DNA from 3 places in the Bradyrhizobium sp. USDA 4461 genome. Region 3 is predicted to be linked to each of the others. Evidence: riboswitches for the same ligand, from Rfam matches in the RefSeq annotation. Region 3 holds a riboswitch; each other region holds the start of a gene.
The links. A riboswitch is a leader RNA that binds a small molecule or an ion and turns the genes downstream of it on or off. The one in region 3 is predicted to bind glycine.
Positions count from the first base shown of each region.

Region 1 (9,814 bases), 140 kb from region 3:
CGAGATCGACGGTTCGAGGCGCGGGCCGATCATCTCGAGGATCGGCTTGTTCGAGATCAGCGAGACGCCGAGGTCGCCATGCAGCAGCTTCGCGACCCAGGTGTAGAACTGGATGTAGATCGGCTCGTTGAGACCGAGCGAGGTCCGGATGCGTTCAAGCTGTTCCGGCGTCGCATTGTCGCCGGCGAGGATGGCGGCGGGGTCGCCCGGCGTCAGCCGCAGCAGCAGGAACACGAACAGGGCCACCACGCCCATCACGGGAATGGCGGCGAGGATGCGGCGAAGCAGATATCCGAGCAAATTGGATCCGTTGGGTTGTGGTCGATGAAGTCCCCAGCGGGACCGTTGCACACCGGACCGTAGCACAGATGGTAGCAAACACAGGGTAGAAGTTGAGCAAGTCCCGTGCCATCGGTGCTGCGGTTTTTGCGGTGCAGCTAGTCGGTCCTGCTGGTGTGATTAGTCCTCCGATGACGTGCGAAGCAGTCCACTGGAAGGTGGATTGATTTCAGCCTTGCGAGCATTGGCAGGTACATCGTCGAGCCCGCGACCGAACGCCGGCGCCATCGGCGGCGTATCGAGATCGCGCCAGTCGTCGATCGCGCCTGCGACCATCTGCGCGGTCGCGGCGGATAGCGTCCAGCCGAGATGACCGTGGCCGGTGTTGTAGAACACGCCTGGAATCCGGCCGGCGCGCACCACCGGCATCATGTTCGGCATCATCGGACGCAGCCCCGCCCACGGCACGACTTTGGATGTATCGACCCCGGGGAAATGATGGCGCACCCAATCCACCAGCGGCTGGATGCGGTCGGCCCTGATATCGCGGTTGAAGCCGTTGAACTCGGCGGTGCCGGCAATGCGGAAGCGGTCGGCGCCGAGCCTGCTGGTGACGATCTTGGCGGCTTCGTCGAGCAGACTGACGGTCGGCGCGGCGTCCCGGCTTTGCGGCGCATCGAGCTGCACCGTGATCGAATAGCCCTTCACCGGATAGACGTTGACGCGGTCGTTGAGTAAGCCCGCGAAGCGGCGGCTCGCCACGCCCGCGCAAATCACGAGGCCGTCGGCCTGCAATTCGTGCCGCGTCGCGGGCTCGGCATCGTGCGACGCGGTTTCGTTCCAGCCGATGCGGAAGCCGTCGTCGCCGCGCGCGACCGTGTCGACGTCGGCCTCATGGATGAAGCTCGCGCCGCGCCGCGCACAAGCCTCGGCGAGGCCGCGCGTGAACTTGTGGATATCGCCGGTGGCGTCGGACGGCGTGAAGAAGCCACCATAGCAGGCGGTTTGCAGCGCGGGTTCGATGCTGCGGATCTCGTCCGGTGTCACCGGCCGGCGGTCGAGCCCGCCTTGCTGCAGCAAGGTGTTGACCCGCAGGCCTGCCTCGAAGCCGGCCTTGTCGTGATAGACGTGCAGGATGCCGCGGCGTTCGAGATCGAAGGCGATGTTCTCGCGCTCGGCGATCGAGAACAGATGCTTGCGCGCTTCGATGGCGAGCCGCGTGGTCTCGATGGTGTTGCTGCGATAGCGCGCGATGCCACCGACGAACTCGCCGATCCAGGAATATTTGTGCCAGCTCGGCTTCGGGTTCATCAAGAGCGGCGCGTCGCTTCTCAGCATCCAGCGCAGCCCCTTGAGAATGGTCGCCGCGCTGTTCCAGACTTCGGCGTTGCTGGCGGACAACTGTCCGCCATTGGCGAATGAGGTTTCCATCGCGGCGTAGCGATGCCTGTCGAGCACAGTCACCTTGTAGCCGCGTTCGAGCAGGGCATAGGCCGTCGTCACGCCGGTGATGCCGGCGCCAATGATCGCAATGTGAGGCATGATGGTCTTCAGGCTCCCGTGTTGTTAGAGTCGCCGAACCACCGGTGAAACCGGGTGTTTCGACGCCCCATCTGTCACGGTACCTGAGAGCTTGATCCGCACCGGGCCGGGGCCCGGACGCGAACTATCCCCTTCGGTGGACGTCACGGCCCTTGATCTGCGGCCATGTCCGTCTCTCTCCAGATCGTCCTGACGATACAGTCCTTTTGCCTGAGAGTTTCCGGGGCGGTTGCTCCATCGGCGCCGAAGCTGACAACACGAATGTTGTCGCCTCGATCTCTCCCGCATCGTCGCGTTGGACGGCCGGACCGTAGGCGAAGCCTTAAAATTGGACAAGGCTAAATTTCGATCCGGCAGTGCCAACGTGTTGTGCAGTGCAATCAGTCCAGCGTCGCCAGCAGCGCCGCCATCAGGCGGCCGCGCTCGGCCAGGCTGTCGACCTCGATATGCTCGTTGAGCGTATGTGCATCGGCGCCGCGAACGCCGAGACCATCGAGCGTGGGGATGCCCATCGCACCGGTGAAGTTGCCGTCCGATCCACCGCCGGCGCTGCCGTGCGGAAGATCGAGGCCCATCCCGGCCGCAAGGCCCTTTGCCTTTTCGTATAGAGCCATGGTGCCGGCATCCGGCTCCCACACCGGGCGCGTGACGCCGCGCGTCACCTTGAAGGTTACGTCGTTGGCGGTGCCGGACAGCGCCAGCATGCGTTCGACGCCGCGATCGAGATCGGCCTGCCGCTTGGCCATGCTGAGCGCTTCGCCGGTGCAGGTCGTGGCGACGCAATTGACCCACTGGCCGCCATGCACGATGCCGACCGAGAAGGTGCAGTCCTCGGTGGTCATGCCGTCGATGGCGATGATTTGACGGGCCATTTCGCGGATCGCGGAGCGGCCGGAGGACAGCGTCGCGCCGGCATGGCTCGGCTTGCCGGTGGCTTCCAGATTGAAGCGCGCGATCGCGTAGCGGCCGGTGACGACACCGTTGTTCGGCCGGCCGGGCTCCGGCACCAGCACATATTTGTTGCGCGCGGCTTCCGCCTCGATGATGTCGCGCGTCGACGGTGTGCCGACCTCTTCATCGGGTGTGAACAGCACGGTGATCGGCAACGGCGTCGTGAAGGACGCGCGGGCCAATTGCCTGATGGCCTCGATCGACAGATAGTTGCCGCCCTTCATGTCGAAGATGCCGGGCCCGAAGCATTTGTTGCCTTCGCGGCGCCATTTGAGCTTCTCAATGGTGCCGACCGGGTGCACGGTGTCGAGATGGCCTGATATCAGGATGCCGGGCTGACCCTGCTTCGGATGCGGAAAGCGGGCGCGGACGCAGCCGGCAAAGCCCTGGCGTCCGGCGATGCGTTCGATCGTCGCACCCATGACCGCCATCTCGCGCGCGGCGAGATCGAGCATGCGCTCGACCGCAGCCGCGTCCCAGGTCGGGCTCTCGCATTCCACCCAGCTGCGCAGGCCCTGCAGCATCGCTTCGGAGTCAAAGGGGAGATTGGCGGGGTTCATCGTTGTTCTCTCTTGTTGTTCTGACGGCGCCGGCATCGCGCGGCGCTCACGAAAATCTCCGCCGACGATTTTGTAAAGCCAAAATCCGGCCCGCGGCCTCATTCGTTTGTGTACGTCCGATCCGGATCGAAACCGATTGACGCGCTTGGCGCTTGGTGCAAGTCTCGATTTCACAAGCCATACAGCATGTTAGTTCGCCTAAATAACGGACCGCATGCATAACGAATAAGCCGGCTTTGACCAGTTACACGTCAGGAGAGATTTGCATGTTCCCTATCTCGCGTTGGAAACGCCGCACGCTCGCGGCTGCGTTGTCGGCGCTTGCGCTGTCATTCGCACCGCAGGAATTGTCGTTTGCGCCGCAGGCGATGGCCGCGGACAAGACCATCACCGCGGTGATGCATTCGGACCTGCGCGTCATCGATCCGATTCTAACCACAGCCTATATCACGCGCGACCACGGCTACATGATCTACGACACGCTGCTGGCGACGGATGCCAACTTCAAGATCCAGCCGCAGATGGCGGACTGGAAGGTCTCCGACAAGCTCACCTACACGTTCACGCTGCGCGACGGCCTGAAGTGGCACGATGGAGCGCCGGTGACGGCCGAAGACTGCGTCGCTTCGCTGAAGCGCTGGGCCAAGGTCGACGGCATGGGCCAGAAGCTGATGGACTTCACGGCGAGCATCGAAGCCACCGACGCAAAGACGATCACGCTGAAGCTGAAGGAACCCTACGGCCTCGTGCTGGAGTCGATCGGCAAGCCGTCGTCGCGCGTCGCGTTCATGATGCCGAAGCGGCTGGCCGAAACGCCGCCGGACAAGCCGATTCCGGAGCAGATCGGTTCGGGCCCTTTCAAGTTCGTGCAGGCTGAATTCCAGCCGGGCGTGAAGGCGGTCTACGTCAAGAACAAGGATTACGTGCCGCGTAAGGAGCCGGCAAGCTGGACCGCGGGCGGCAAGGTGGTGAAGGTCGACCGCGTCGAGTGGGTCACGATGGCCGACGCCCAGACCGCGATGAATGCGCTGCAGTCCGGCGATATTGATTTCCTGGAGAACCCGTCGCTTGACACGCTATCGGTCCTGGAAGCCGACAAGGACATCAAGATCGATACGCTGAACAAGGCCGGTTTCCAGACGCTGGGCCGCATGAACTTCCTCTACCCGCCCTTCGACAACATCAAGGTTCGCCAGGCGGCACTGTTGGCGATCAACCAGAAGCAGGTGCTCGACGCGCTGATCGGCAATCCCAAATATTACAAGACCTGCGTCGCGTTCTTCATCTGTGATACTCCGTTCGCGACCGATGTCGGCGGCGAGACGTTGTTGAAGGGCGGCGACATGGCGGCGGCCAAGAAGGCGCTCGCCGAGTCGGGCTATGACGGCACGCCCGTCGTCATCATGGCGCCCGGCGACGTCACCACGCTCAAGGCGCAGCCGATTGTCGTCGCCCAGCAGCTGCGCGACGCCGGCTTCAAAGTCGACCTGCAAGCGACCGACTGGCAGACTGTCGTGACCCGCCGCGCCAGCCAGAAGCCGCCGAAGGAGGGCGGCTGGAACATGTTCTTCACCAACTGGGTCAGCGCCGACGTCTCCAACCCGATCGCCAATCTCTCGATTGGCGGGCAGGGCAAGAATGGCGGCTGGTTCGGCTGGGCCGAGGACGCCAAGATCGAGAAGCTGAAGGATGCCTTCGTTCGCGCGTCTTCGCTCGACGAGCAGAAGAAGATCGCGGCCGATATTCAGAAGGAAGCCTACGAGCAGGTCATCTACATTCCGCTCGGCCAGTATCAGGGACCGAGCGCCTGGCGGAAGTCGCTGACCGGCGTGCTCGACGGCCCGGCAACGCCGATCTTCTGGAACATCGACAAGTCCGAGTAAGCCTCGGCTCGACGCAAAACAAATGGCCGGGGCTCGTCCCGGCCATTTTTCTTTGCGACAGCTAATTGGCGTGGCCTGATCTCACGCCGCTCGGACTGGACAAGCTGGTGAGCTGCGTCTGCCCGGTGCCGGCGCCGTTGATCCAGACTGCGGCCCCCGCGGCAAGTGCCAGCAATCCGTACACCATGATCACGCCGCGAATCCATCGCCGGTAGATCGCGCGCTCGTCGGGCGTTGCGTCACGGAATTGCTGTACATTGAGCCCGTTGCTGCAATGGGCCGCGTCGTCACCGTGTTCGAGATTGGAGGCGCCATGATCGCGCGCCTTTGCAATCGCCATCGCCGATCTCCGGGCAAAATTGATGTCGAAATGCCGCGGCCACGACATGCGCGGCCGGAATTTCCAATGCGCGAAGGCTACACCCCGTGGCGATCGCGGCGTGTGAACCCCGCCACAATCGGACAACACGATGAGGTGATGCGAGCATCGCAATACCGCATGTGCCTGCGCAGGCGGTTTGGCCACAGCATTGGCATGCCAGCTCTGCTGGACGCGCCTTAAGGTTCTCGTCAGTATTGCGCCGTAACGTGACAGTCTGTGTACGTACCCCCGACCGGTTCATGGCCGACGACCCCACCAGGCCCGCACCAGCCAACGCGCACCAGCCAATGCCAACCGACGAGCGGCGTGCCGGCTCGCGTCGCCGCGTCCTCAAGTCGGGGGCGATCGAATTCGGCAGCGAGGCGATCCCCTGCACGGTCCGCAATCTCTCGCCTCAAGGTGCTTGCATCGAGGTCAACTCGCCGCTGTGGTTTCCCGATCGCTTCGTCCTCGCCATCGACGGCGAGCGCCACAGCTGCCGGGTGATGTGGAAGAAGGAGCGGCGGATCGGACTGGGGTTTGATTGATGCTGGCGGGCAGCCATCGCTGACGAAGAAGTTGCCGGGCTTGCCAAGCCGCAGCTCGCGAAGCGAGCGAAGGCTGGTGCGGGCGGTGGGACTCGAACCCACACGACGTTGCCATCGAGGGATTTTAAGTCCCTTGCGTCTACCAGTTCCGCCACGTCCGCGTTGCGCCAGGCGCGCGGATTTCTAGCGCGTTTGGGCGCGGAGTGGAATTGTCATTATCCGGTGCTAACAGGTGAGCTTTCAAAGGCTTAAGCTTGCGGCCTGCGATTCCATTTGCGTCGGCCGCGCCGCATTGGGATAAGCAGCGCGCCGCCGCGATTGAGCCTCAATCCGGACACCGGTGGCTGCTTTAGGCAATCTCAACACTGTCCGACTAAGAAAGCCGAATGTCCGTTCGTTTCCCAAGCCGCCCAAATCCGTTGCGCGCGGCAGCCATCGTTACGCTGCTCGTCTCGGCCGCGGCGGTTTCCGGCTGCGCGCAGATCGGCGACAATGTGCCGTCGGCATTTGCCGATCCCGCCAAATACGAACTGTATGACTGCAAGCAGCTCGAGGCCGAGCGCACGGGCCTCAAGTCCCGTGCGACGGAGCAGGAAAGGCTGATGGCCAAGGCGGAGACCGGCGTCGGCGGTACCGTGGTCTCGGAGATGGTCTATCGCAACGAGCTGATCTCGATCCACTCCCAGCAGAAGCTTGCGGAAGAGGCCTGGCGCAAGGGCAAGTGCCACGAAGCCCCGCCGGACACCCCGCCGGCCGCGCCCGTAGCCCCCACGCCGGCGCCGAAGGGCCCTCGCGCACCGCGCGGCCTCGTCCACTGAGATCGGCGCTTCGGGCGCGTTGGCGCGCAGGGCACGATCGCTCAGGCGCGCCAGTCGTAGATCCAGTCCTGCCGCGCCAGCATGCGCTCCGGTCCGATGGCGCGGATCGCGAGATCGCGCGCGATCGCCGCGGCTCCGCTCAAATGATAGATGCGGCCCTGCTGCCGAGCCATGCGCTGCACCCTCGCCACGCGCGCGCGCCGCATCTGCGCGTAGCGCTTCAGCGCGGCGGAAATATTTCCGGTGTTCTCACCGGTGCTGTCGCTCAGCGCCTTGGCGAGCACGGCGGCATCCTCGATCGCCATGCCGGCGCCTTGGGCGGCAAACGGCAACATGGCATGCGCGGCGTCGCCGAGCAGCGTCACCGCGCCTTCGCTCCAGCGGCCGATATGGGGCAGGGTGAACAGCGCCCATTTGCGCCAGCCGTCGACTGCGCCGATCAGCATCCGCGCCGTGGCGGGCCAGCGCGCAGTGGCGAACGCGCGCTTGATCTCGTTGATGTCGCCGGGCGCACTCCAGCCCGGCCGGTTCCAGGTGCCGGACACGATCGCGACCACATTGATCTGGCGTCCGGCCGAGATCGGATAGGCGACGAGATGGGCGTCCGGCCCCATCCACAGCTGCACGCGCGGCGCGGTGTATTCACGCGGCAGGGCGGTTGCGTCCAGCGTGCCGCGCCAGGCGATCAGGCCGGAGAATTGCGGTTGTACATCCGGAAACAAATGTCCGCGCACCGACGACCAGATGCCGTCGGCGCCGATCAGCGCGACGGCCAATTCCTCCTGCCGTGAATTGCCGCGGCGCTGCATGACCGTCAGGCCCTTGGCGTGCTTGGTCACGTCCTCGAACTGGCAGCCGAGCCGCAGCTCGATATCGGGATGGTCGTTGACGGCGGCCTGCAACGCGGCCTGCAAATCGGCGCGGTGGATCACCCAATAGGGCGCGCCGGCGCGGAACTCGGCCGCCTGGCCGAGCGGCATCCGGGCGATCTCGCCGCCGGCCCGCGCGCTCAGGATGGTGACGGATTCAGGCGTGACCGCGCGCCGCGCCAACGGTTCCTTGAGCCCGAGCTCGACCAGGATGCGGCTGGCATTGGGAGAGAGCTGGAGGCCGGCGCCGGCTTCCTCGAGCCGCTCGGCCTTCTCCAGCACCACGACGCGAAAGCCTTGTGCCGCCAAGGTCAGCGACGCCGTCAGTCCTCCGATCCCGGCACCGGCAACGATGACGGTTCGCGTCAGCGCCACGGACCGGTCAGGCGACTTTGTCTTTCAGCACGCATTCCGGCGGGCGTGCTTCGCCGGCAGCGAGGTCGGGCGCGAAGCGATAGAGCGTCGAGCAGTACGGGCAGATGATCTCGTTGTCGTTGCCGAGGTCGAGGAACACGTGCGGATGGTCGAACGGAGGATTGGCGCCCACGCACATGAACTCCTGCGATCCGATCTCGATCACCGAGACACCGGCATCGTTATGGAAGTGCGGGACGACGTGGTCGGACATATTCTCACCTTGATGGCAACGACGGGCAGACGCAAACAGCATGCGGCATCGCGAAATGCCGCGCACCATACTGGCGGGAACGGTTGATTCCTAGAGCCCCGATGGCTCATTTGCTCATGCAAATTCGACACAATCTTGTCGTCCCAGAGAAGCCCTTCTTTGGTCGGAGCCGTTGTGTCTCAAAAACGGCACACTATGTCCAAAGCGGCTTGAACAAGGCGAATAAAACTAGAGGTTTTCAGCGGGATGAACGGGGTCCGCCTCAGTTTCGCGGTGGTCGGCCTGGCGGCAAGCGCCGCCGTCGGCGCAGCCATTTGGCCGCATGCCCGTGACGCCGGCACCGTGCTCGCTGTGCGGGACGATCCCGCGGCGCTTGCCGACATCAGGCTCAATTCCGTTCTGCGCAACAACCCGGCGTTGATCTCGGACAATATCGAGGCGGCACTCGCCGCAGGCGACGCTGACCTTGCGGTGAGCTTCGTCGCGCTCGCGGGCGACAAGAACATCGCGCTCAGTGACGAACTCACCAAGCGTGTCGATGATGCGCGCGCCGAGCAATCATCCACCACGCATTTCGCCAAGGGATTCGCCACCGGCCTCGTGACCGGCAATGCCGACGACGTCGCAAGCCTGTCCGGCACCGTCGCGGGCGACCTGTTCGTGTTCGGCGACGTCAGGGATGTGGTGCGCGAGGGCAAGCACCTCGTGATGGGCGAGGACACCGACCAGCTGGTGCTCGGCCTTGCGGCCGCCGGGCTCGCCGTGACCGCGGCGACGTATGTCTCGGTCGGCGGCGCTGCGCCGCTGCGCGCCGGGCTGACGCTGGTCAAGGACACGCGTAAGGCCGGACGGCTGAGCGAGGGCATGATCGCATGGGCCGGTCGCTCGACCCGCGACGTCGTCGACCAGCCGGCGCTGCGCGAGGCGGTCGCCTCCGGCTCGGTGCTGCGGCCGATGGAAACTGCAACCGCGATCCGCGCGGCATTCCGCGCCGAGAAGGCCGGCGCGCTGGTGCGCACCGCCAAGGATGTTGGACGCATTGGTGAGGCGGCCGGGGTTCGCGCGGCGCGGGACACGCTCAAGGTCGCGGAGAACCCACAGGAGATCGCGCGCGCGGCCCGCATCGCCGAGGTGAAGGGTGGGCAGACCCGCGCCATCATCAAGCTGCTCGGCCGCGGCGCGCTGCTGCTCGCGGCCGGTGCATTCGACCTCTCCATGTGGCTGTTCGGCGCGCTGCTTGCGCTGTTCGGCTTGCTGTCGTCGATCAAGGCCACCACCGAGCGGACCACCGCGTGGTGGCTCAGACGAAGCAAGGCGTTGCGCCTGAAGCGGCAGATGGCTGCGCAGGCAACGCTGGCGAGTATGCCCGCCCAAG
Region 1 is NZ_JBSRXM010000001.1:5,691,431-5,701,244, forward strand. It holds gene ACVINW_RS26460 (ABC transporter permease) at 1-300, opposite strand, end outside; gene ACVINW_RS26465 (D-amino acid dehydrogenase) at 460-1,821, opposite strand; glycine riboswitch at 1,891-2,006, opposite strand; glycine riboswitch at 2,010-2,116, opposite strand; gene ACVINW_RS26470 (M20/M25/M40 family metallo-hydrolase) at 2,202-3,332, opposite strand; gene ACVINW_RS26475 (ABC transporter substrate-binding protein) at 3,599-5,215, shown strand; gene ACVINW_RS26480 (hypothetical protein) at 5,277-5,555, opposite strand; gene ACVINW_RS26485 (PilZ domain-containing protein) at 5,837-6,124, shown strand; tRNA gene ACVINW_RS26490 (tRNA-Leu) at 6,199-6,285, opposite strand; gene ACVINW_RS26495 (twin-arginine translocation pathway signal) at 6,511-6,942, shown strand; gene ACVINW_RS26500 (FAD-dependent monooxygenase) at 6,984-8,186, opposite strand; gene ACVINW_RS26505 (zinc-finger domain-containing protein) at 8,194-8,439, opposite strand; gene ACVINW_RS26510 (hypothetical protein) at 8,686-9,814, shown strand, end outside.
Region 1: linked by a shared signal. The riboswitch ahead of ACVINW_RS26465 (D-amino acid dehydrogenase) and the one ahead of gcvT (glycine cleavage system aminomethyltransferase GcvT) in region 3 are both predicted to bind glycine.

Region 2 (9,814 bases), 4.0 Mb from region 3:
GTCCTCATCGAACAGCTCACACCTCGGATAGAGTGTTCCCCGATCGAGCTTGCTTTTCGACGGTTCCAGTCGCTCGACAGTCAAGACACCGCGCAGCCTCTGCCCTGCTCTGACCGGAGCGATCCATCGCAGGTCATCCACACCTGGAGAACCTAGGCACGACGCTCGATTGAGAATGCGATCGACGTAGAGGCGCATGAACAGCCCAGCAGTATGCCAGCCACTTGCAATAATGCCCCGATACGGAGAATGCCTGGCCCGTTCCTCATCAGTGTGAAAGGACTGAGGGTCAAATTGACTTGCGAAGTCTGCGATGTCTCTTTCGGACACCGATATCCAACCGAGCTCGATGACCTGCCCGACCCGAAAGCTTTCGTAGGTCAACAGTTGGTCAATGACCTGGCCTTCATTAGAAGATTGGAGATCGACCCGCATTTGAAATCTCGGTTTACGGCTAGTGCGATGCTATCTGGCGCTCGGGGGCGAGCAACATTCAGCTCGCCCCTCTTCAGCCCGATCTTATTGTACTGGAGGCAACGGCAGTCCGTTGACGATGGAAGTCGCCATCTGTCTAGGCCAGATAGTGTTCAATGAGCCCTTCTGCCACTGGTCAATTGAAACCGGGCACCTTTCATTCTGCCCGACCGCATCAAACTTGAGACCCCAGCCATTGGGATAAGTTCCGAGCGGAATATCTCGCGACATTGCTGCGTGACGAATGCTCTCGGCGGTCATCTCGCCTTGAATCTTTGGAATGACATCGTTCAGCAGCGAGTAGGCAGCACAGAAAGACATCGCGTTGAATCCAGATGGCTGCCTTCCGGTCAACCCTTTTAGCCGACTGACATACTCAACCTGCAGACGCCGGCCCGTCTCGTTCAGAGCGGCTGGCGCAACGAGCGCAGGAGCATTTGCAGACAAGATTCCTTCTGTCATTTCGCCAGCCAGGTTTAGAGTGTACAGACCAAATCCTGCGGAGGACGTCATAATGACCGGCGGACGATAGCCCGCCCTCTTCATCGCATCCAGAATTCCAACAGAGTCTCGAATGAATGAACTCGCAAACAGGACGTCCGGATTTTGTTCCTTGATCCGGCTGACGATGTTGTCGAAATCGAGATCGGCCCCATCGTACCTTGCGTCGTACGTGTACCGCTGTATTGGCTTGATGTTCTTTGCCGTCAGGGCCTTGACGGTCTCGTCGCCGCAACTCACGCCATACGCGCTCCCTTCGTTTATTACCATAACCCGAAGGTCGCTCTTCTTTGCCAGGAGCGGAGTGACCTCGTGCAGAACGTAGTCGACAGCAGCTTCCTCGACTGGAGTAGCATAGGTATTGGTACGAAACGTATATTTCGGCTTATGGTCGAACAGAGACGCCGTCCACGCGGTTTGGGTCCATAAGACCGCCCCATATTTCTCGCATACTTTCGACACTTCGATGCTGTGGTTCGACCCATAGCAACCGACGATCGTTCGCACTCCATCCTGAGTAATCATTCTTTCAGCTTGCTGCGCAGCTTCTTCGGGTGATGATCCGTCGGCCTTCACCCATTCAAACTTTCGAGACGATGCATCACGCGAATTGATGAAATGCAATGCGGCGTCTGCTCCGTCGAACGAGTCTTGGCCCAGTTCGGCGACGCCGCCAGAAAACATGAATATCGCACCGATCTTGGTTGGGACTGCACTTTTGTTGACAGGCATTTTGCTTGATCTCTCGCGATTGATAGAGGTTTGGGTCGGGAATGAATGAGCATTGAAACACTACAGGATTTGTTGCCGCTCTCAGCTCGATATCGGCTGACGCTTGACGTGAGCGGATCTAACGATGGAGAGGCAAGGCTCACATGGAGACAAGCCGCATTGATCTTTCAGAAACCTTGCTGAAAGCGGTTTCATGCGAACTCAGCGGTTCGTGCGATGTGAGCATTCCGGCGACTAGCGTGCCTTCAACGATCGGTTGAATGCTCAGGTACCGAGTGTGCTCGGATTGACAAGTCCGGCTTGGCTATGTTTCGTGAGCACTTCAACTGGCAATCACGTCGGGAGAGACCGGCTAGCGCCGGCGCCGAAGGAGCAACCGCCCCGGAAACTCTCAGGCAAAAGGACCGCGTGACGTCTGACATCTGGAAAGAGGCGCTGGGGTTCTCCCCGATTGCGTCCGCCGACGGGATAATACTCTCAGGCACAGCGACAGATGGGGCTTTCTGCAGGTTTCTCAAGGGGAAATAGGTCCCCGCGGGAACCGCGAGGGCCCTATGATGCTTGCGCGCGAAACTTCCCCGCTGAAACAGACCCCGCTGCACGCGCTGCATCTGGCGCGCGGCGCCAAGATGGTGCCGTTCGCCGGCTACGACATGCCCGTGCAATACACGGCCGGCGTGCTGAAGGAGCATCTCCACACCCGCAACGGAGCCGGCCTGTTCGACGTATCCCACATGGGACAGCTCGTGCTGCGGGCCAAATCCGGCAAGGTCGCCGACGCCGCGCTTGCGCTCGAAAAACTGGTCCCGCAGGACATCGTCGGCATCGCGCCGGGACGGCAGCGCTACGCGCAATTCACCAACAATGACGGCGGCCTGCTCGACGACCTGATGGTCGCGAACTTCGGCGATCACCTGTTCCTGGTGGTCAATGCCGCCTGCAAGGCCGAGGACGAGGCGCATCTGCGCGCGAATCTCTCTGAGAGCTGCGAGATCGTCTCGCTGGCCGACCGCGCGCTGATCGCGCTGCAGGGGCCGAAGGCCGAATCGGCGCTGGCGAAACTCTGCCCAGATGTCAGTTCGATGAAATTCATGGATGCCGGCCCGCGCCGCGTCGCCGACATCGACTGCTTCGTCTCGCGCTCCGGCTATACCGGCGAGGACGGTTTTGAGATTTCGGTGCCGGCCGACAAGGCCGAAGCCCTGGTCACCGCACTGCTCGACAATCCGGACGTGCTGCCGATCGGGCTCGGCGCGCGCGACAGCCTGCGGCTCGAAGCCGGGCTCTGCCTCTATGGCCACGACATCGACACCACGACCACGCCGGTCGAAGGCGCGCTGGAATGGTCGGTACAAAAGGTCCGCCGCAGCGGCGGCGCGCGCGCCGGCGGCTTCCCGGGTGCCGACAAAATTCTCGCGCAATTCGCTGATGGCGCCGCCCGCCGCCGCGTCGGCCTGAAGCCCGACGGCCGCGCCCCGGTGCGCGAAGGCGCCTTGCTGTTTGCCGATGCCGCCTCGTCCGAGCAGATCGGCACGGTGACCTCGGGCGGCTTCGGCCCGAGCCTCAATGCGCCGGTTGCGATGGGCTATCTGCCCACCGCCCTCTCAGCCGTCGGCACCACCGTTTTCGCCGAGGTGCGCGGCCAGCGGCTGCCGCTGAAAGTCGCCGCCACGCCCTTCGTTCCCAATACCTACAAACGCTAAACGCCAGAGGTTCTCCATGACGACGCTGTACACCTCCGACCACGAATGGCTCCGCATCGAGGGCGACGTCGCCACGATCGGGATCACCGACTACGCGCAATCGCAGCTCGGCGACGTCGTGTTCGTCGAACTGCCCAAGGTCGGCCGCAGCCTGAAGAAGGCCGAGGCCGCCGCGGTCGTCGAATCCGTCAAGGCGGCGTCCGATGTCTACGCGCCGATCACCGGCGAGGTGATCGAGGTCAATGAGGAGCTCGCGGCCGAGCCCGCGCTGGTCAATTCCGATGCCGCCGGCAAGGCCTGGTTCTTCAAGCTGAAGATCGCTGACAAGAGCGAACTCGGCGGCCTGATGGACGAGGCCGCCTACGCTGCCCACACCGCCTAAAGGATCAGCCGAGGATAAGCCCATGAACGCGCCCTTCAAGCCGATCAACGAAGCCGCCACCGATTTCGTCCGCCGCCACATCGGACCGTCCCCGCGCGACATCAACGCGATGCTGGAGACGGTCGGCGCCGCGAGCCTGCAGGCGCTGATGAACGAGACGCTGCCGGCGTCGATCCGCCAGAAGGCGCCGCTCGATCTCGGCCGCGCGCTGAGCGAGACCGAGGCGCTCGCCCATATGGGCGAGCTCGCCGCCCAGAACCAGGTGTTCACCTCGCTGATCGGCCAGGGCTATTCCGGCACCATTTTGCCCGCGGTGATCCAGCGCAACATCCTGGAGAACCCGGCCTGGTACACCGCCTACACGCCGTATCAGCCGGAGATCAGCCAGGGCCGGCTCGAAGCGCTTTTCAACTTCCAGACCATGATCTGCGACCTCACCGGGCTCGACGTCGCCAACGCCTCGCTGCTCGACGAGGCGACCGCCGCGGCGGAAGCGATGGCGCTCGCCGAGCGCCATTCGCAGGTGAAGGCGAAAGTGTTCTTCGTCGACAAGGAAGTTCATCCGCAGACGCTGGCGGTGATGCGCACACGTGCAGCACCTCTGGGCTGGGCGCTGATGGTCGGCGATCCCCTGACCGAGCTCGACAAGGCCGAAGTGATCGGCGCCCTGCTGCAATATCCGGGCACGTCCGGCGCGGTGCGCGATCTGCGGCCGGCGATCGCCTCGCTGCGCGCCAAGGGTGCGCTGGCGATCGTCGCGGCAGACTTACTGTCGCTGACGCTGCTCACCTCGCCCGGCGAGCTCGGTGCCGACATTGCCATAGGCTCGGCGCAGCGGTTGGGCGTGCCGATGGGCTATGGCGGACCGCACGCCGCCTACATGGCGGTGCGCGACACGCTGAAGCGCTCGCTGCCCGGCCGCATTGTCGGGCTCTCGGTGGATTCGCGCGGGGCACCCGCCTATCGTCTCGCGCTGCAGACCCGCGAGCAGCATATCCGCCGCGAGAAGGCGACCTCCAACATCTGCACCGCGCAGGTGCTGCTGGCCGTGATCGCCTCGATGTATGCGGTCTATCACGGCCCCGAGGGCCTGACCCATATCGCGCGCAGCGTGCATCGCCGCGCCACCGTGCTGGCGGCGGGCCTGCGCAAGCTCGGCTTTGCGCCTGTGAGCGAAGCGTTCTTCGACACCGTGACCATCGAGGCCGGTGCGAAGCAGATCGAGCTCGTGACCCGCGCGCAGGCGGAGCGGATCAACCTGCGGATCGGCAGCTCCACGCTCGGCATTGCGCTCGACGAGACCACGACGCCGGAGACCGTCGAGGCGGTGTGGCGCGTGTTTGGCGGCAAGCTCAGCTATGCCGAGATCGAGGCGGCCGCGCGCGAGGCGCTGCCGAAGGAGCTGCGGCGGAGCAGCGCCTTCCTCACCCATCCGGTGTTCAACACCCACCGCTCGGAGACCGAGCTGCTGCGTTACATGCGCAAGCTCAGCGACCGTGACCTCGCGCTCGATCGCGCGATGATCCCGCTCGGCTCCTGCACCATGAAGCTCAACGCCACCACCGAGATGATTCCGTTGACCTGGCCGGCGTTCGGCAATCTGCATCCGTTCGCGCCTGCGGATCAGGCCAAGGGCTATCACGCGCTGTTCCAGCGGCTGGAGCAGTGGCTGTGCGACATCACCGGTTATGATGCGGTCTCGCTGCAGCCGAATTCCGGCGCGCAGGGCGAATATGCCGGGTTGCTTGCGATCCGGGGTTACCACCTCGCGCGCGGCGAGCCGCACCGCAAGGTGTGCCTGATCCCCTCCTCTGCGCACGGCACCAATCCGGCCTCCGCCGCGATGGTCGGCATGGAGGTCGTGGTGGTGGCGTGCGATGCGCGCGGCGACGTCGACGTCAATGATCTCCGCGCCAAGGCCGAGAAGCATTCGGCCAATCTCGCCGCTGTCATGATCACCTATCCGTCGACCCACGGCGTGTTCGAGGAGCATATCAGCGAGATCTGCGACATCGTGCACGCGCATGGCGGACAGGTCTATCTCGACGGCGCCAACATGAATGCGCAGGTCGGGCTGTCGCGGCCCGGCGATTACGGCGCCGACGTCAGCCATCTCAATCTGCACAAGACCTTCTGCATCCCGCATGGCGGCGGCGGCCCCGGCATGGGCCCGATCGGCGTCAAGGCGCATCTTGCGCCCTATCTGCCCGGCCATCCCTCGACTGACGGTACGGTTGCACACGCCATCGGCCCGGTCTCGGCCGCGCCGTTCGGCTCGGCGTCGATCCTGACCATCTCCTACATCTACATCCTGATGATGGGCGGCGAAGGGCTGACGCGCGCCACCGAGGTTGCGATTCTCAATGCCAATTACATCGCCGCACGGCTGCAGCCGCACTTCCCGGTGCTGTATCGCAACGAGCGCGGCCGTGTCGCGCATGAGTGCATCGTCGACCCGCGTGGGCTGAAGACGACCAGCGGCGTCACCGTGGACGACATTGCCAAGCGGCTGATCGACTACGGCTTCCACGCGCCGACCATGAGCTTCCCGGTGGCGGGCACGCTGATGATCGAGCCGACGGAATCAGAATCGAAGTTCGAGATCGATCGCTTCTGCGACGCCATGATCGCGATCCGCAGCGAGATTGCGGAGGTCGAGAACGGCCGCTGGAACATCGAAGCGTCGCCGCTGCGCCGCGCCCCGCACACCGTGCACGATATCTCGGATGAAGCTTGGCATCGACCTTATACGCGTACCGAAGGCTGCTTCCCCGCGGGCAGCTCCCGCGTTGACAAATACTGGAGCCCGGTTGGGCGCGTCGACAATGCCTTTGGCGACCGTGTCTTAATCTGCTCGTGCTTACCGATTGAGGATTTTGTCGGGTAACGGCGGTGAAGTGCCAATGCCCTGACATTCTTGCCGCCCTTACCACTGAAACGACCTAAGATGCACATCGCAGCTTGGCAGGCTCATTGCTATGGGTCAAAATTTGGCGGGAGATTCCATGTAAGCATCGCATAACCAATGGAGATGCTCCCGTCGCTCAGCCGGATAAAGCCGCCTCCGAAGGTGGAGCATCGTGCCGGGTGCGCCATTCTCCGAATTTGCGCGACATTGTCGCCGACCGGTCGCTAGGGTCACACCGGGCCGCCGAATCACCGCAGCGGCACCGGCAGGCACGTCAACTGAAGAAACCATGTCGCAGCAACTCGGCGCCCGAGGCAATGACCGCGATCAACACCAGCTTTCTGAATGTCTCAGGCGCAATTCTATCGCGCATATGTCGCCCGGCGTACATGCCGGGCATGACTGGCAACATCGCAGCCGTCGAGACTAAAACGTCAGGCCAACTGAATTGGCGGCTGGCCGTCAGGAGAATTGCTAACAACCCGGCGGAAACGACGAGATACAGCGAGGCTTCCTTTGTAAACGCCCCTCCGCGCAGTCCCTTTGCAAGCAGAAATATGAAAACAAGGGGTCCTGGCATCGCTGCGACGCCTCCCAGAACCCCGCCGAGGAATCCGAATGTGACGCCGGCTGGTAAAACGAGGCGAGGCTGAAGCCGCAGCTTCGGCGAGAGCAGCGTCATGCTGCCGGCACCCATAAGCCCCAGACCCGCGACAACCTTGGTAACGTTCGCATCGAGCGCGAGTAGGACGCGAACTCCAAGGAAGAGGCCTGGGATCATGCCGATAATCACCGGCATCAATTGCATGAGACATCGTACAGTCTTTCCGCCCTCCAGCGCCTGCGGCAAGTTACTGAGGATCAAAGGCATGCTGAGTAGCATGGCCGCTGACTTAATGTCGATGAACAGCGACAGCAGCGGCAGCGCTACGACCGGCATGCCGACCCCGATCGTTCCCTTTAGGAGGCCGGCGGCGAACAGGCAGCAAACCACAGCAGAAATGATATCTGTCGGCTCGAGATAAAGGGCGCGGATCAACATGAGTTTTTGACTCCGGGAGGATCATATTCCCTGCTCGGGCTTTCGCTGTCTCTCGCGAACAGTTCGGCCCATGCCGAACTGTTTTCGATTGATGTGCTTCCGGCACCAGCGATAGGGTTGGGCATGGTCGCGGCGGCAAATCTGGTGGAAGTGGCGGCTCTCGTGGGTGACACCGCACGAGCGACGATGCTCAACGCCCTTATGGACGGCCGGTCGCTAACGGCTACAGAGCTTGCTTACTGCGCTAATGTCTCTCGCTCGACCGCGAGCGACCATCTGAGCAAGCTGGTTGCCGCACGGCTCTTAACGGTCACTCGCAAGCGCCGCTTCAGCTACTACCGCATCGCGTCGCCGCTGGTTGCGACAATGCTGGAGAGCATCAAGGTCGTCGCCGCAATAGAGGTGCCACCCCGCCGTCGGCCGCGCTCATCAAACGAAGATGCGATCTGTTTTGCCCGAAGTTGCTACGATCACCTGGCTGGCCAGGTAGGAGTCGCTGTTGCCGATGCACTTGTGACCATGGGGCACATCGTGCTTACCGATGAGGGCGGTGAGGTCACCTCTTCGGGCGAGCGCTTCCTTTCCGCGTTCGGCGCTGATCCGGGACCGCGGACTCGGCGAATTTTCTGCCAGCCTTGTCTTGACTGGAGCGAGCGCCGTTATCATCTCAAGGGACTTGTCGGAGCTCGGATTTTGGATCGTCTGTTCGAGCTCGGATGGCTCCAACGTGTATCGGGCAGCCGTGCACTTCAACTAACATCGTCTGGAAGGACGGGCTTGTCCGAAGTCTTCCAGATCGAGATCAGCGACGAGGGTGGGCTAGGTCGACTATGCGACACGCCACGACTGACAGTTTAAGACGAGCGAAGTCCAAACTGTTTGCGGCGAACTCCTCTTGGATCATTGCCACAACGGGTGCTCGGCGGCGCATCCGCCCGTTTGTCGGCAGGCGGTGAAGCCCTTGCTCACGCGTTTTCAAAGCGGTTGGCTTAATAGTCGCCCGGTCCGGCCTTGCCAAAGCTCGTTTGCGAAGCGCCTTCGTTTATTGCGAGAATCCGGCTCGACAAATTCTCGAATGCCAGGAGCGCCTTGGAACCTTTGACGAGGCGGCGACTGTTGGAGGGCAAGACAGATCTGCGTCGAGGGAGGAAATGCTTCGTCACGGACCGCTTCCTGACTGGAGGAGGCAAACCACTTGGGTCACAGTTCCAAGATAAACAGCGGTTCGGAAGCTCCGTTTTATCGACTTACATAGGATGGCGACTCGACCGAGCAGAAGCGCCAGTTGCACGCTTGGTTCTTGCTTATCCGAATTCTCCGTCCAGAGCGAATTTTCGGTCTCACCGAACGCGCGAACAATTCGAAAGGTCGCTCGAACAGGGACATGCCATCGTGCTTTCCCACAATCGCGAGCGCCTCGCACACCGGCCCCGGTCCAGCACATAGATAGCGATTTATAGCCGGAGGTTCGTTCTCGTAAAAATGATCTCGCCGCTCCTTCATGACTAAGATGCTTTCGGGCAACGGGCGTATTGCCCTGATCAGCACCGCACTACCAAAATTCGACTCCCGACAGACAAGATTTAGATTGTAGAGATGACGGCCGGGACACACGTATGCGTGCCCTCCAGGGAGATAGATCGATTGATTGATCGCCGATCGCCATCCGTCGAAGCAATGCGATGCGGCATCAGTTTCGTCGTATGCCTCGGTTTCGACGATAACACCGCCGATACCGTCAAACAGCAAGGTGACCCCAATCAACTCCTCAGCAACAATGTGCGCGTCTCGGTCGAAGAAATCTCGATGCAATGGCTTCGCAGAACGATCGTTCAAGTCTTGGTACATTCTTCGCCGTCGTTGATGTGAGCAGTTGACCGCAACAATAGAGTGAAAGATTGTTGAACAAGCAGTATGACTGAGCTCGCCGTACTCCGATCCGCTCGATAATTCGCGCAAACCCCCGCACTGCTCTAACTGAGTGGATTGAAGCTGTTCAGGACCTTCCGGTTGGATCCTCCTGCAAGGGCTCGAGCGCTCTTCACTGACTCGCGTAAAACGCCTCTGAGCAG
Region 2 is NZ_JBSRXM010000001.1:1,542,510-1,552,323, forward strand. It holds gene ACVINW_RS07305 (MaoC/PaaZ C-terminal domain-containing protein) at 1-435, opposite strand, end outside; gene ACVINW_RS07310 (ABC transporter substrate-binding protein) at 520-1,707, opposite strand; glycine riboswitch at 2,037-2,123, shown strand; gene gcvT (glycine cleavage system aminomethyltransferase GcvT) at 2,265-3,410, shown strand; gene gcvH (glycine cleavage system protein GcvH) at 3,427-3,792, shown strand; gene gcvP (aminomethyl-transferring glycine dehydrogenase) at 3,815-6,679, shown strand; gene ACVINW_RS07330 (sulfite exporter TauE/SafE family protein) at 6,975-7,742, opposite strand; gene ACVINW_RS07335 (ArsR/SmtB family transcription factor) at 7,866-8,600, shown strand; gene ACVINW_RS07340 (DNA-3-methyladenine glycosylase) at 8,982-9,590, opposite strand; gene ACVINW_RS07345 (hypothetical protein) at 9,716-9,814, opposite strand, start outside.
Region 2: linked by a shared signal. The riboswitch ahead of gcvT (glycine cleavage system aminomethyltransferase GcvT) and the one ahead of gcvT (glycine cleavage system aminomethyltransferase GcvT) in region 3 are both predicted to bind glycine.

Region 3 (9,814 bases):
GTCGTACCGATGCGCAGATTGATCCGCTCCGCCTGCGCGCGGGCGACGATCTCGATCTGCCTGGCACCGGCCTCGATCGTTACGGTGTCGAAGAACGCCTCGCTGGTCGGCGTAAAGCCGAGCTTGCGCAGGCCTGCGGCCAGCACGGTGGCGCGCCGATGCACGCCGCGAGCGATATGGGTCAGGCCCTCGGGGCCGTGATAGACCGCATACATCGAGGCGATCACGGCGAGCAGCACCTGCGCCGTGCAGATGTTGGAGGTCGCCTTCTCGCGGCGGATATGCTGCTCGCGGGTTTGCAGCGCCAGGCGATAGGCGGGTAGCCCGCGCGAATCCACTGACAGCCCGACGATGCGGCCGGGCAGCGAGCGCTTCAGCGTGTCGCGCACCGCCATGTAGGCGGCGTGCGGTCCGCCATAGCCCATCGGCACGCCGAACCGCTGCGCCGAGCCGATCGCGATGTCGGCGCCGAGCTCGCCGGGCGAGGTCAGCAGCGTCAGCGACAGCAGGTCGGCGGCGACGATCGCCAGCGCGCCCTTGGCGCGCAGCGATGCGATCGCAGGCCGGAGGTCGCGTACCGCGCCCGACGTTCCCGGATATTGCAACAGCGCGCCGAGCACGTCGGCCTTGTCGAGCTCGGTGAGGGGATCGCCGACGACCAGCGCCCAGCCCAAGGGGGCCGCGCGCGTGCGCATCACCGCGAGCGTCTGCGGATGCACCTCCTTGTCGACGAAGAACACCTTTGCTTTCACCTGCGAATGGCGCTCGGCGAGCGCCATCGCTTCAGCGGCGGCGGTCGCCTCGTCGAGCAGCGAGGCGTTGGCGACGTCGAGCCCGGTGAGGTCGCAGATCATGGTCTGGTAGTTGAACAGCGCTTCCAGCCGGCCCTGGCTGATCTCCGGCTGATACGGCGTATAGGCGGTGTACCAGGCCGGGTTCTCCAGGATGTTGCGCTGGATCACCGCCGGCAGGATGGTGCCGGAATAGCCCTGGCCGATCAGCGACGTGAACACCTGGTTCTGCGCGGCGAGCTCGCTCATATGCGCGAGCGCCTCGGTCTCGCTCAGCGCGCGGCCGAGATCGAGCGGCGCCTTCTGGCGGATCGACGCCGGCAGCGTCTCGTTCATCAGCGCTTGCAGGCTCGCGGCGCCCACCGTCTCCAGCATTGCGTTGACGTCGCGCGGTGACGGTCCGATGTGGCGGCGGACGAAATCGGTGACGGCTTCGTTGATCGGCTTGAAGGGCGCGTTCATGACGGGGTCCTCGTTGTCAGCCGTCATACCCCGCAAAAGCGGGGTATCCAGTACGCCGGGACAGCAGTGGTTAAGCTGAAGGGCCGCGGCGTACTGGGTCGCCCGATCAAGTCGGGCGATGACAGGGAGTGTGTGGTCGCAATCTGCTTCATTCTCTCAGGCGGTGTGCGCGGCGTAGGCGGCTTCATCCATCAGGCCGCCGAGCTCGCCCTTGTCTGATATCTTCAGCTTGAAGAACCAGGCCTTGCCGCCGGCATCCGAATTGACCAGCGCGGGATCGGCCGTGAGCGCCTCGTTGACCTCGACCACTTCGCCGGTGATCGGCGCATAGACGTCGGAGGCGGCCTTGACGGATTCGACGACGGCGGCGGCCTCGGCCTTTTTCAGGCTGCGGCCGATCTTGGGCAGTTCGACGAACACCACGTCGCCGAGCTGCGATTGCGCATAATCGGTAATCCCGATCGTGGCGACATCGCCCTCGATGCGGAGCCATTCGTGGTCGGACGTGTACAGCGTCGTCATGGGGATCGATCCTTCAGCGTTTGTAGGTATTGGGGATGAAGGGCGTTGCGGCGACTTTCAGCGGCAGCCGCTGGCCGCGCACTTCGGCGAAAACGGTGGTGCCGAGCGCGGAGAGGGCGGTCGGCAGATAGCCCATCGCAACCGGCGCATTGAGGCTCGGGCCGAAGCCGCCCGAGGTCACCTTGCCGATCTGCTCGGTCGAGCTGGCGTCGGCAAACAGCGCGGCGCCTTCGCGCACCGGCGCACGGCCATCGGGCCTTAAGCCGACGCGGCGGCGGGTGGCGCCATCAGCGAATTGCGCGAGGATCTTGTCGGCGCCGGGAAAGCCGCCGGCGCGGGCGCCGCCGCTGCGGCGGACCTTCTGCACCGACCATTCCAGCGCGCCTTCGACCGGCGTGGTGGTGGTGTCGATATCGTGACCGTAGAGGCAGAGCCCGGCTTCGAGCCGCAGGCTGTCGCGCGCGCCGAGCCCGATCGGCAGCACGTCGGGATTGTCGAGCAGCGCGGTGACCAGGGCTTCCGCCTTGTCCGCGGGTACTGAAATCTCAAAGCCGTCCTCGCCGGTGTAACCGGAGCGCGAGACGAAGCAGTCGATCTCGGCGACGCGGCGCGGGCCGGCGTCCATGAATTTCATCGAACTGACATCTAGACAAAGCTTTGCCAGTGCCGCTTCCGCTTTCGGCCCCTGCAGCGCGATCAGCGCGCGGTCGGCCAGCGACACGATCTCGCAGCTGTCGGAAAGATTCGCTCGCAGATGCGCCTCGTCCGCGTCCTTGCAGGCGGCGTTGACCACCAGGAATAGATGATCGCCGAAATTCGCCACCATCAAATCGTCGAGCAGGCCGCCGTCCTTGTTGGTGAATTGCGCGTAGCGCTGCCGTCCCGGCGCGATGCCGACGATGTCCTGCGGCACCAGTTTTTCCAGCGCGAGCGCCGCGTCTGCGATCTTGCCGGATTTGGCCTTCAGCACGAGCTGTCCCATGTGGGACACGTCGAACAGACCGGCGTCCTTGCGGGTGTGCAAATGCTCCCTCAGCACGCCGGCCGTGTATTGCACCGGCATGTCATAGCCGGCGAACGGCACCATCTTGGCGCCGCGCGCCAGATGCAGCGCGTGCAGCGGGGTCTGTTTCAGCGGGGAAGTTTCGCGCACAAGCATCACAGGGCCCTCGCGGTTCCCGCCGGGGACCTATTTCCCCTTGAGAAACCTGCAGAAAGCCCCATCTGTCGCTGTGCCTGAGAGTATTATCCCGTCGGCGGACGCAATCGGGGAGAACCCCAGCGCCTCTTTCCAGATGTCAGACGTCACGCGGTCCTTTTGCCTGAGAGTTTCCGGGGCGGTTGCTCCTTCGGCGCCGGCCCAGGACAGGGCCAGTCTCTCCCGACGTGACTACTTACAGGTAGGACCAAAACACGGCCCCGCCAAGGCTGTCAACGCACCCGGACGACTATCAACGGGCTTTGTGCTGTTGCGGCAAGCCCATGATCCGGCTGCACAGTTTCTGGACACCGCAGCTGGCAATGTCTAAAAGCGTTCGGCCGGAAAATGACGCCTTTTTGCGGCTGGCCGGCCCCTTTTTCCGATTGGATGAACATGAGCAGCGTCAACGACATCAGGTCGACATTTCTGAACTTCTTCAAGGCGAACGGCCACGAGATCGTGGCCTCGTCGCCGCTGGTGCCGCGCAACGACCCGACCCTGATGTTCACCAATGCCGGCATGGTGCAGTTCAAGAACGTCTTCACCGGCGTCGAGAAGCGCGGCTATCAGCGCGCCACGACGTCGCAGAAATGCGTGCGCGCCGGCGGCAAGCATAACGACCTCGACAATGTCGGCTACACCGCGCGCCATCTCACCTTCTTCGAGATGCTCGGCAACTTCTCGTTCGGCGACTACTTCAAGGAGCGCGCGATCGAGCTCGCCTGGAATCTGATCACCAGGGATTTCGGGCTGAAGAAGGACAAGCTGCTGGTCACGGTCTACCACACCGACGACGAGGCGGCCGGCTACTGGAAGAAGATCGCGGGCTTCTCGGACGACCGCATCATCCGCATCCCGACCTCGGACAATTTCTGGGCGATGGGCGATACCGGTCCCTGCGGTCCGTGCTCCGAGATCTTCATCGATCGCGGCGAGCACATCTGGGGCGGACCTCCGGGTAGCCCCGAGGAGGACGGCGATCGCTTCCTCGAGTTCTGGAATCTGGTGTTCATGCAATACGAGCAGGTGACGAAGGAGGAGCGCGTGGCGCTGCCGCGCCCCTCGATCGACACCGGCATGGGCCTCGAGCGCATGGCCTGCATCCTGCAGGGCGTCGAGAGCGTGTTCGAGACCGATCTGTTCCGCCATCTGATCGACGCAGCCTCGTCGGCGCTCGGCCATGAGCCGAACGCGCAGAACGTCGCGTCGTATCGCGTCATCGCCGACCATCTGCGCTCGTCGGCGTTCCTGATCGCCGACGGCGTGCTGCCGTCGAATGAGGGCCGCGGCTACGTGCTGCGCCGGATCATGCGCCGTGCGATGCGCCACGCGCAGCTCCTGGGCGCGAGCGAGCCGCTGATGCATCGCCTGGTCTGGGCGCTGGTCCGCGAGATGGGCCAGGCCTATCCGGACCTGGTGCGCGCGGAAAAGCTGATCGAGGAGACGCTGCAGCTCGAAGAGACCCGATTTCGCAAGACGCTGGTGCGCGGACTGTCGATCCTCGACGAGAAGAGCGCCGGCCTGAAGAAGGGCGACATGTTCGACGGCGACACCGCGTTCACGCTGTACGATACCTATGGTTTCCCGCTCGACCTGACGCAGGACGCGCTGAAGTCGCGCGGCATCAGCGTCGACCAGGCGGCGTTCACCGACGCGATGGAGCGCCAGCGCGAGAAGGCGCGCGCCTCCTGGGCCGGCTCCGGCGAGGCGGCGACCGAGACCATCTGGTTCCCGCTGCGCGAGAAGCTCGGCGCTACCGAATTCCTCGGCTATGAGACCGAGAGCGCGGAAGGCGTGGTGACGGCGCTGGTCAAGGACGGTGCCGAGGTCGATGGCCTCAAGGCCGGCGAGAGCGGCGCGATCGTGCTGAACCAGACCCCGTTCTATGCGGAGTCCGGCGGTCAGGTCGGCGACATCGGCGTGCTCACCGGCGAGGGCGTCAAGTTCCGCGTCACCGACATGCAGAAGAAGGCCGGCGATCTGTTCGTGCATGTCGGCACGGTGGAGCAGGGCACGCTGAAGGCCGGCACCGCGCTGCAGCTCGAGGTCGACCACGCGCGCCGCTCGGCGATCCGCGCCAACCATTCGGCGACCCATCTGTTGCATGAGGCGCTGCGCCAGGTGCTCGGCGATCACATCGCCCAGCGCGGCTCGCTGGTCGCGCCCGATCGCCTGCGCTTCGATTTCGTGCATCCGAAGCCGATCACGCCGGAAGAGCTCGCCTGCGTCGAGGACATCGCCAACGAGGTCGTGCTCGAGAATGACGAGGTGACGACCCGCGTGATGGCCGTCGACGACGCCCGCGAGGCCGGTGCGCGCGCGCTGTTTGGCGAGAAATACGGCGATGAAGTCCGCGTCGTCTCGATGGGCAAGAGCGCCCGCGAGCACGGTCAGAACGCGCTCGGCTGGTCGGTCGAGCTCTGCGGCGGCACCCATGTCCGCCGCACCGGCGACATCGGCCTGATCTCGGTGACCAGCGAGAGCGCGGTCGCCTCCGGCGTGCGCCGCATCGAGGCGCTGACCGGACGTCACGCGCGCAAGCACGCCAACGACACCATGGCGCTGGCGAAGAGCGCGGCGGCCGAGCTGCGCACCTCGATCGAGGACGTCCCGGCGCGCATCACGGCCCTGATGGAAGAGCGCAAGAAGCTCGAGCGCGACCTGTCGGATGCCAGGAAGAAGCTCGCGATGGGCGGCGGTAGCGGTGCGTCGAACGGCGCGGCGTCCGGTGTCCGCGAGGTCGGCAACGTCAAGCTGCTGGCGCGTGCGGTCGAGGGCGTCGAGACCAAGGATCTGAAGAGCCTGGTCGACGACGGCAAAAAGCAAATCGGCTCGGGCGTCGTCGCGATCGTCGGCGTCACCGAGGACGGCAAGGCCGGCATCGTGGTCGGCGTCACCGCCGACTTGACCTCGCGCTTCAACGCGGTCGAGCTGGTCCGCAAGGGCTCCGAGGTGCTCGGCGGCAAGGGCGGCGGCGGCCGGCCCGACATGGCGCAGGCCGGCGGTCCCGACGGCGCCAAGGCCGATGCCGCGCTGTCGGCGATCGAACAGGCCATGACTCAACAGGCATCGGCCGGCGCCTGACGGAGAGGCTGATCGTGGCGACGGCTCCGCTCAAGCCTACGATCAGCGATCCCCGGCTGCGCGACCGTCTTTACGAGTTGCTTGAACGCGATGACCTGCCGCATTCCGGCGGTTCGCGGTTTGCCGGGATCATCGTCGCCATCATCGCGGTCGACGTGCTGGCGGCGATCCTGGTCTCGGTGCCCGAGATCGACGCGCAGTTCGGCTGGGCGCTCGCCTCGATCGAGATCGCGGCGGTGGCGGCCTTCGCGCTGGAATATGCCGCCCGGCTCTGGAGCGTGGTCGGCCACTCCCTGCGCGACATGACGGCGTTGCAGGCACGGCGCGAATACGCCTTCTCGGCGCTCGGCATGATCGACCTGCTCGCCTTCCTGCCGTCGGCCATTGCGCTCGCGATCGGCGACAGGACCGCGCTGGTGCTGTTCGGCATGCTGCCGTTTCTCAAGCTGGTGCGCTATTCGACCGCGATGCGCTCGCTGCTGGCGGCGCTGCATGCGGAGCGGCGCACGCTGTTCGGCTGCGTCGTGATCCTGACCGGGGCGGTGCTGCTGTTCGCCTCGCTGCTCTATGCCATCGAGCACAAGGTGCAGCCGGACAAGTTCGGCACCATGCCGCAGGCGATGTGGTGGGCAATCGTGACGCTCGGCACCGTCGGGTATGGCGACGTCGTTCCGGTGACGCCGCTCGGGCGGATCGTCACCGTGGTTGCGATCGTGGTCGGCTTTGCGATGATCGCGCTGCCGGTCGCGATCATCTCGACCGCGTTCGCCGACGAGGTCCGGCGCCGCGACTTCGTCGTGACCTGGGGCATGCTGGCGCGGGTGCCGCTGTTCTCGCATCTCAATGCCGCCGATATCGCCGACATCATGCGGCTGTTGCGGTCGCAGACCATCGAGGCCGGAGAGGTGCTGGTGCGGCGCGGCGATGCAGCCTCATCGATGTATTTCATCACCGCGGGCGAGGTCGAGATCGACCTGCCGAGTCAGCGGGTGCGCCTTGCCGACGGCACGTTCTTCGGCGAGATCGCGCTGCTGCGCAGGACCAATCGCTCCGGCACGGTGACGGCGACGCGCAAGACCAAGCTCCTGTTGCTCGATGCGCAGGACTTCCACGCCCTGATCGAGCGCATGCCGGCACTCTCCGCCCATGTCCGCGAGACCGCGGAAGCGCGGCTTGCCGATCCGCTCGCGGCTGGTGGCGACTTGGCGGCCGCGGAGATCGCGCAAGCGCCGCGCGAGACCGACGGCGGGATCCGGGATTAGTCGCGGCGCAGGAACACGTAGTCGGCAGAATACGCCGCGCTCTTCAGCGCGCCGGCCTTGTCGCAGGCGCCGCTGAGTTCGCCGCCCGAGGTGTTGATCCGCTGCACGGTGGCGACGCTGGAGAACAGGCCATTGCCGCGGTGGGCGATCACCTCGAGCTTCAGCCAGGGGATATCCGCAGCCGTTGCGCCAGGTGCGCTGCCGGCGGTGCGGGCGGTCACTGCGCTGCCGTCGACATGCTCCCAATTCGGGCCCGCATAGTGCCGGCCGACCGTGCGGCCATCGGCGATCAGGGTCGCGACCGGCTCGCGGAACGACCAGGCGAGCTTGCCGCCGGTGACCGGCTTGCACTCATAGAGCTGCGCGCCCTCGGCATGGACGGTGAGGACCGGAGATTCGCCGGGCGCCGCGACGGCGTCGGGCAGCGGATCGGCGGCGAGGGCCGCCGATCCTGATAGCAGGATAGATGCGAGCGCCGCGGCTCTGACAAGGGCCATGATCTGCGCTCGCTGCTGTCGTCCGGGGACGGCGGGCTTAGCCCGCCATGGCCTTCACGAGGTTGTCGGACACCTTGTCGAGGAATCCAGTGGTCGAGAGCCAGCGCTGATCGGCGCCGACCAGGAGCGCGAGGTCCTTGGTCATGTAGCCCTCCTCGACGGTCGCGACGCAGACCTTCTCCAGGGTGGTGGCGAACTTCGCCAGTTCCGGATTGTTGTCGAGCTTGGCGCGATGGGCAAGGCCACGGGTCCAGGCGAAGATCGACGCGATCGAGTTGGTCGAGGTCTCCTTGCCCTTCTGGTGCTCGCGGTAGTGGCGGGTCACGGTGCCGTGGGCGGCTTCGGCTTCCACCGTCTTGCCGTCCGGGGTGAGCAGCACCGAGGTCATCAGGCCGAGCGAGCCGTAGCCCTGGGCCACGGTGTCGGACTGCACGTCGCCGTCATAGTTCTTACAGGCCCAGACATAGCCGCCGGACCATTTCAGCGCCGAGGCCACCATGTCGTCGATCAGGCGGTGCTCGTAAGTCAGGCCCTTGGCCTCGAATTCCTTCTTGAACTCGCGGTCGTAGATGTCCTGGAAGATGTCCTTGAAGCGGCCGTCATAGACCTTCAGAATCGTGTTCTTGGTCGAGAGGTAGACCGGGTAGTTGCGCAGCAGGCCGTAGTTCAGCGAGGCGCGGGCGAAATCGATGATCGAGTCGTCGAGATTGTACATCTCCATCGCGACGCCGGCGCCGGGCGCCTTGAACACTTCGCGCTCGATCACGGTGCCGTCCTCGCCGACGAATTTCAGCGACAGCGTGCCCTTGCCCGGGAATTTGATGTCGGTGGCGCGGTACTGGTCGCCATAGGCGTGGCGGCCGATGATGATCGGCTTGGTCCAGCCGGGCACCAGGCGCGGCACGTTCTTGCAGATGATCGGCTCGCGGAAGATCACGCCGCCGAGGATGTTGCGGATGGTGCCGTTCGGCGACTTCCACATCTGCTTCAGGCCGAACTCCTTCACCCGGGCCTCGTCGGGGGTGATGGTGGCGCATTTGACGCCGACGCCGACCTTCTTGATGGCCTCCGCCGCGTCGATGGTCACCTGGTCGTTGGTCTCATCGCGGTATTCCATGCCCAGATCGAAATACAGCAGTTCGACATCCAGGAACGGGTTGATCAGCTTGTCCTTGATGTACTGCCAGATGATCCGGGTCATCTCGTCGCCATCGAGCTCGACGACGGGATTGGATACCTTGATTTTTGCCATGACGGAGAGGCCCTCTTGGGAACAGCGCGCTTTTGACGGCGGGATGGTGGAATACGCCTGCGCTATAGCACCGCCCGGGGGCGGGCGGAAGCGGACCGGTTATGCACTTTAAGCCCATCTTTTAGCCTAAAATGCCGCCTGCGTGGCCGTCCCTGCGACGATGTACCAGGTCACGAACAGGCCCGCGATCAGGGCCCCCGGCAGGCTCGATCCGGTCCGCCGCCAGGTGAAGGTCGCGATCACGGCGACGATCGCGAGCAGCGGCACGAACTGGATCGCGACGATGGTCGAGAGCGGCACGAAACCGGGGTCCGGGATCGGGTTGAACAGCTTTCCGCTCAGCCACAGCGTGCCGTATTGCAGCGCCAGCAACACGATGAAACCGAGCGTCAGGGCCAGGATGTTGGTCAGGTACAGCGCGCCGCGCGGCGTATCCATGGTCGAGAAATTCCGGTGCAGCACGTGCAGCGCCACGACGAAAAACGCCGTGAACGGAATCAGATAGATCAGGAAGATGAGGAATTGCTTCGCGCTCATCAACTTGAGTGCGACGATCCAGAACCGGAAGTCGATCTTGAAGGCGAGGTCGGCGAGCCAGAGCGCGGCGTAACCCACCGCAACCGACGCCAGCGCGATCACGATGGATTGACCGACGAGGCCCGCCCGGCTGGCGCGCTTCGGCGCGAACCGCATCAGGGCCAGTGTGATCAGGAGGTTGATAATAGCCCAGACCAGGATCTGGT
Region 3 is NZ_JBSRXM010000001.1:5,551,597-5,561,410, forward strand. It holds gene gcvP (aminomethyl-transferring glycine dehydrogenase) at 1-1,253, opposite strand, end outside; gene gcvH (glycine cleavage system protein GcvH) at 1,410-1,775, opposite strand; gene gcvT (glycine cleavage system aminomethyltransferase GcvT) at 1,789-2,934, opposite strand; glycine riboswitch at 3,077-3,169, opposite strand; gene alaS (alanine--tRNA ligase) at 3,370-6,060, shown strand; gene ACVINW_RS25775 (cyclic nucleotide-gated ion channel) at 6,072-7,322, shown strand; gene ACVINW_RS25780 (DUF3455 domain-containing protein) at 7,319-7,819, opposite strand; gene ACVINW_RS25785 (NADP-dependent isocitrate dehydrogenase) at 7,857-9,071, opposite strand; gene ACVINW_RS25790 (alpha/beta hydrolase family protein) at 9,198-9,814, opposite strand, start outside.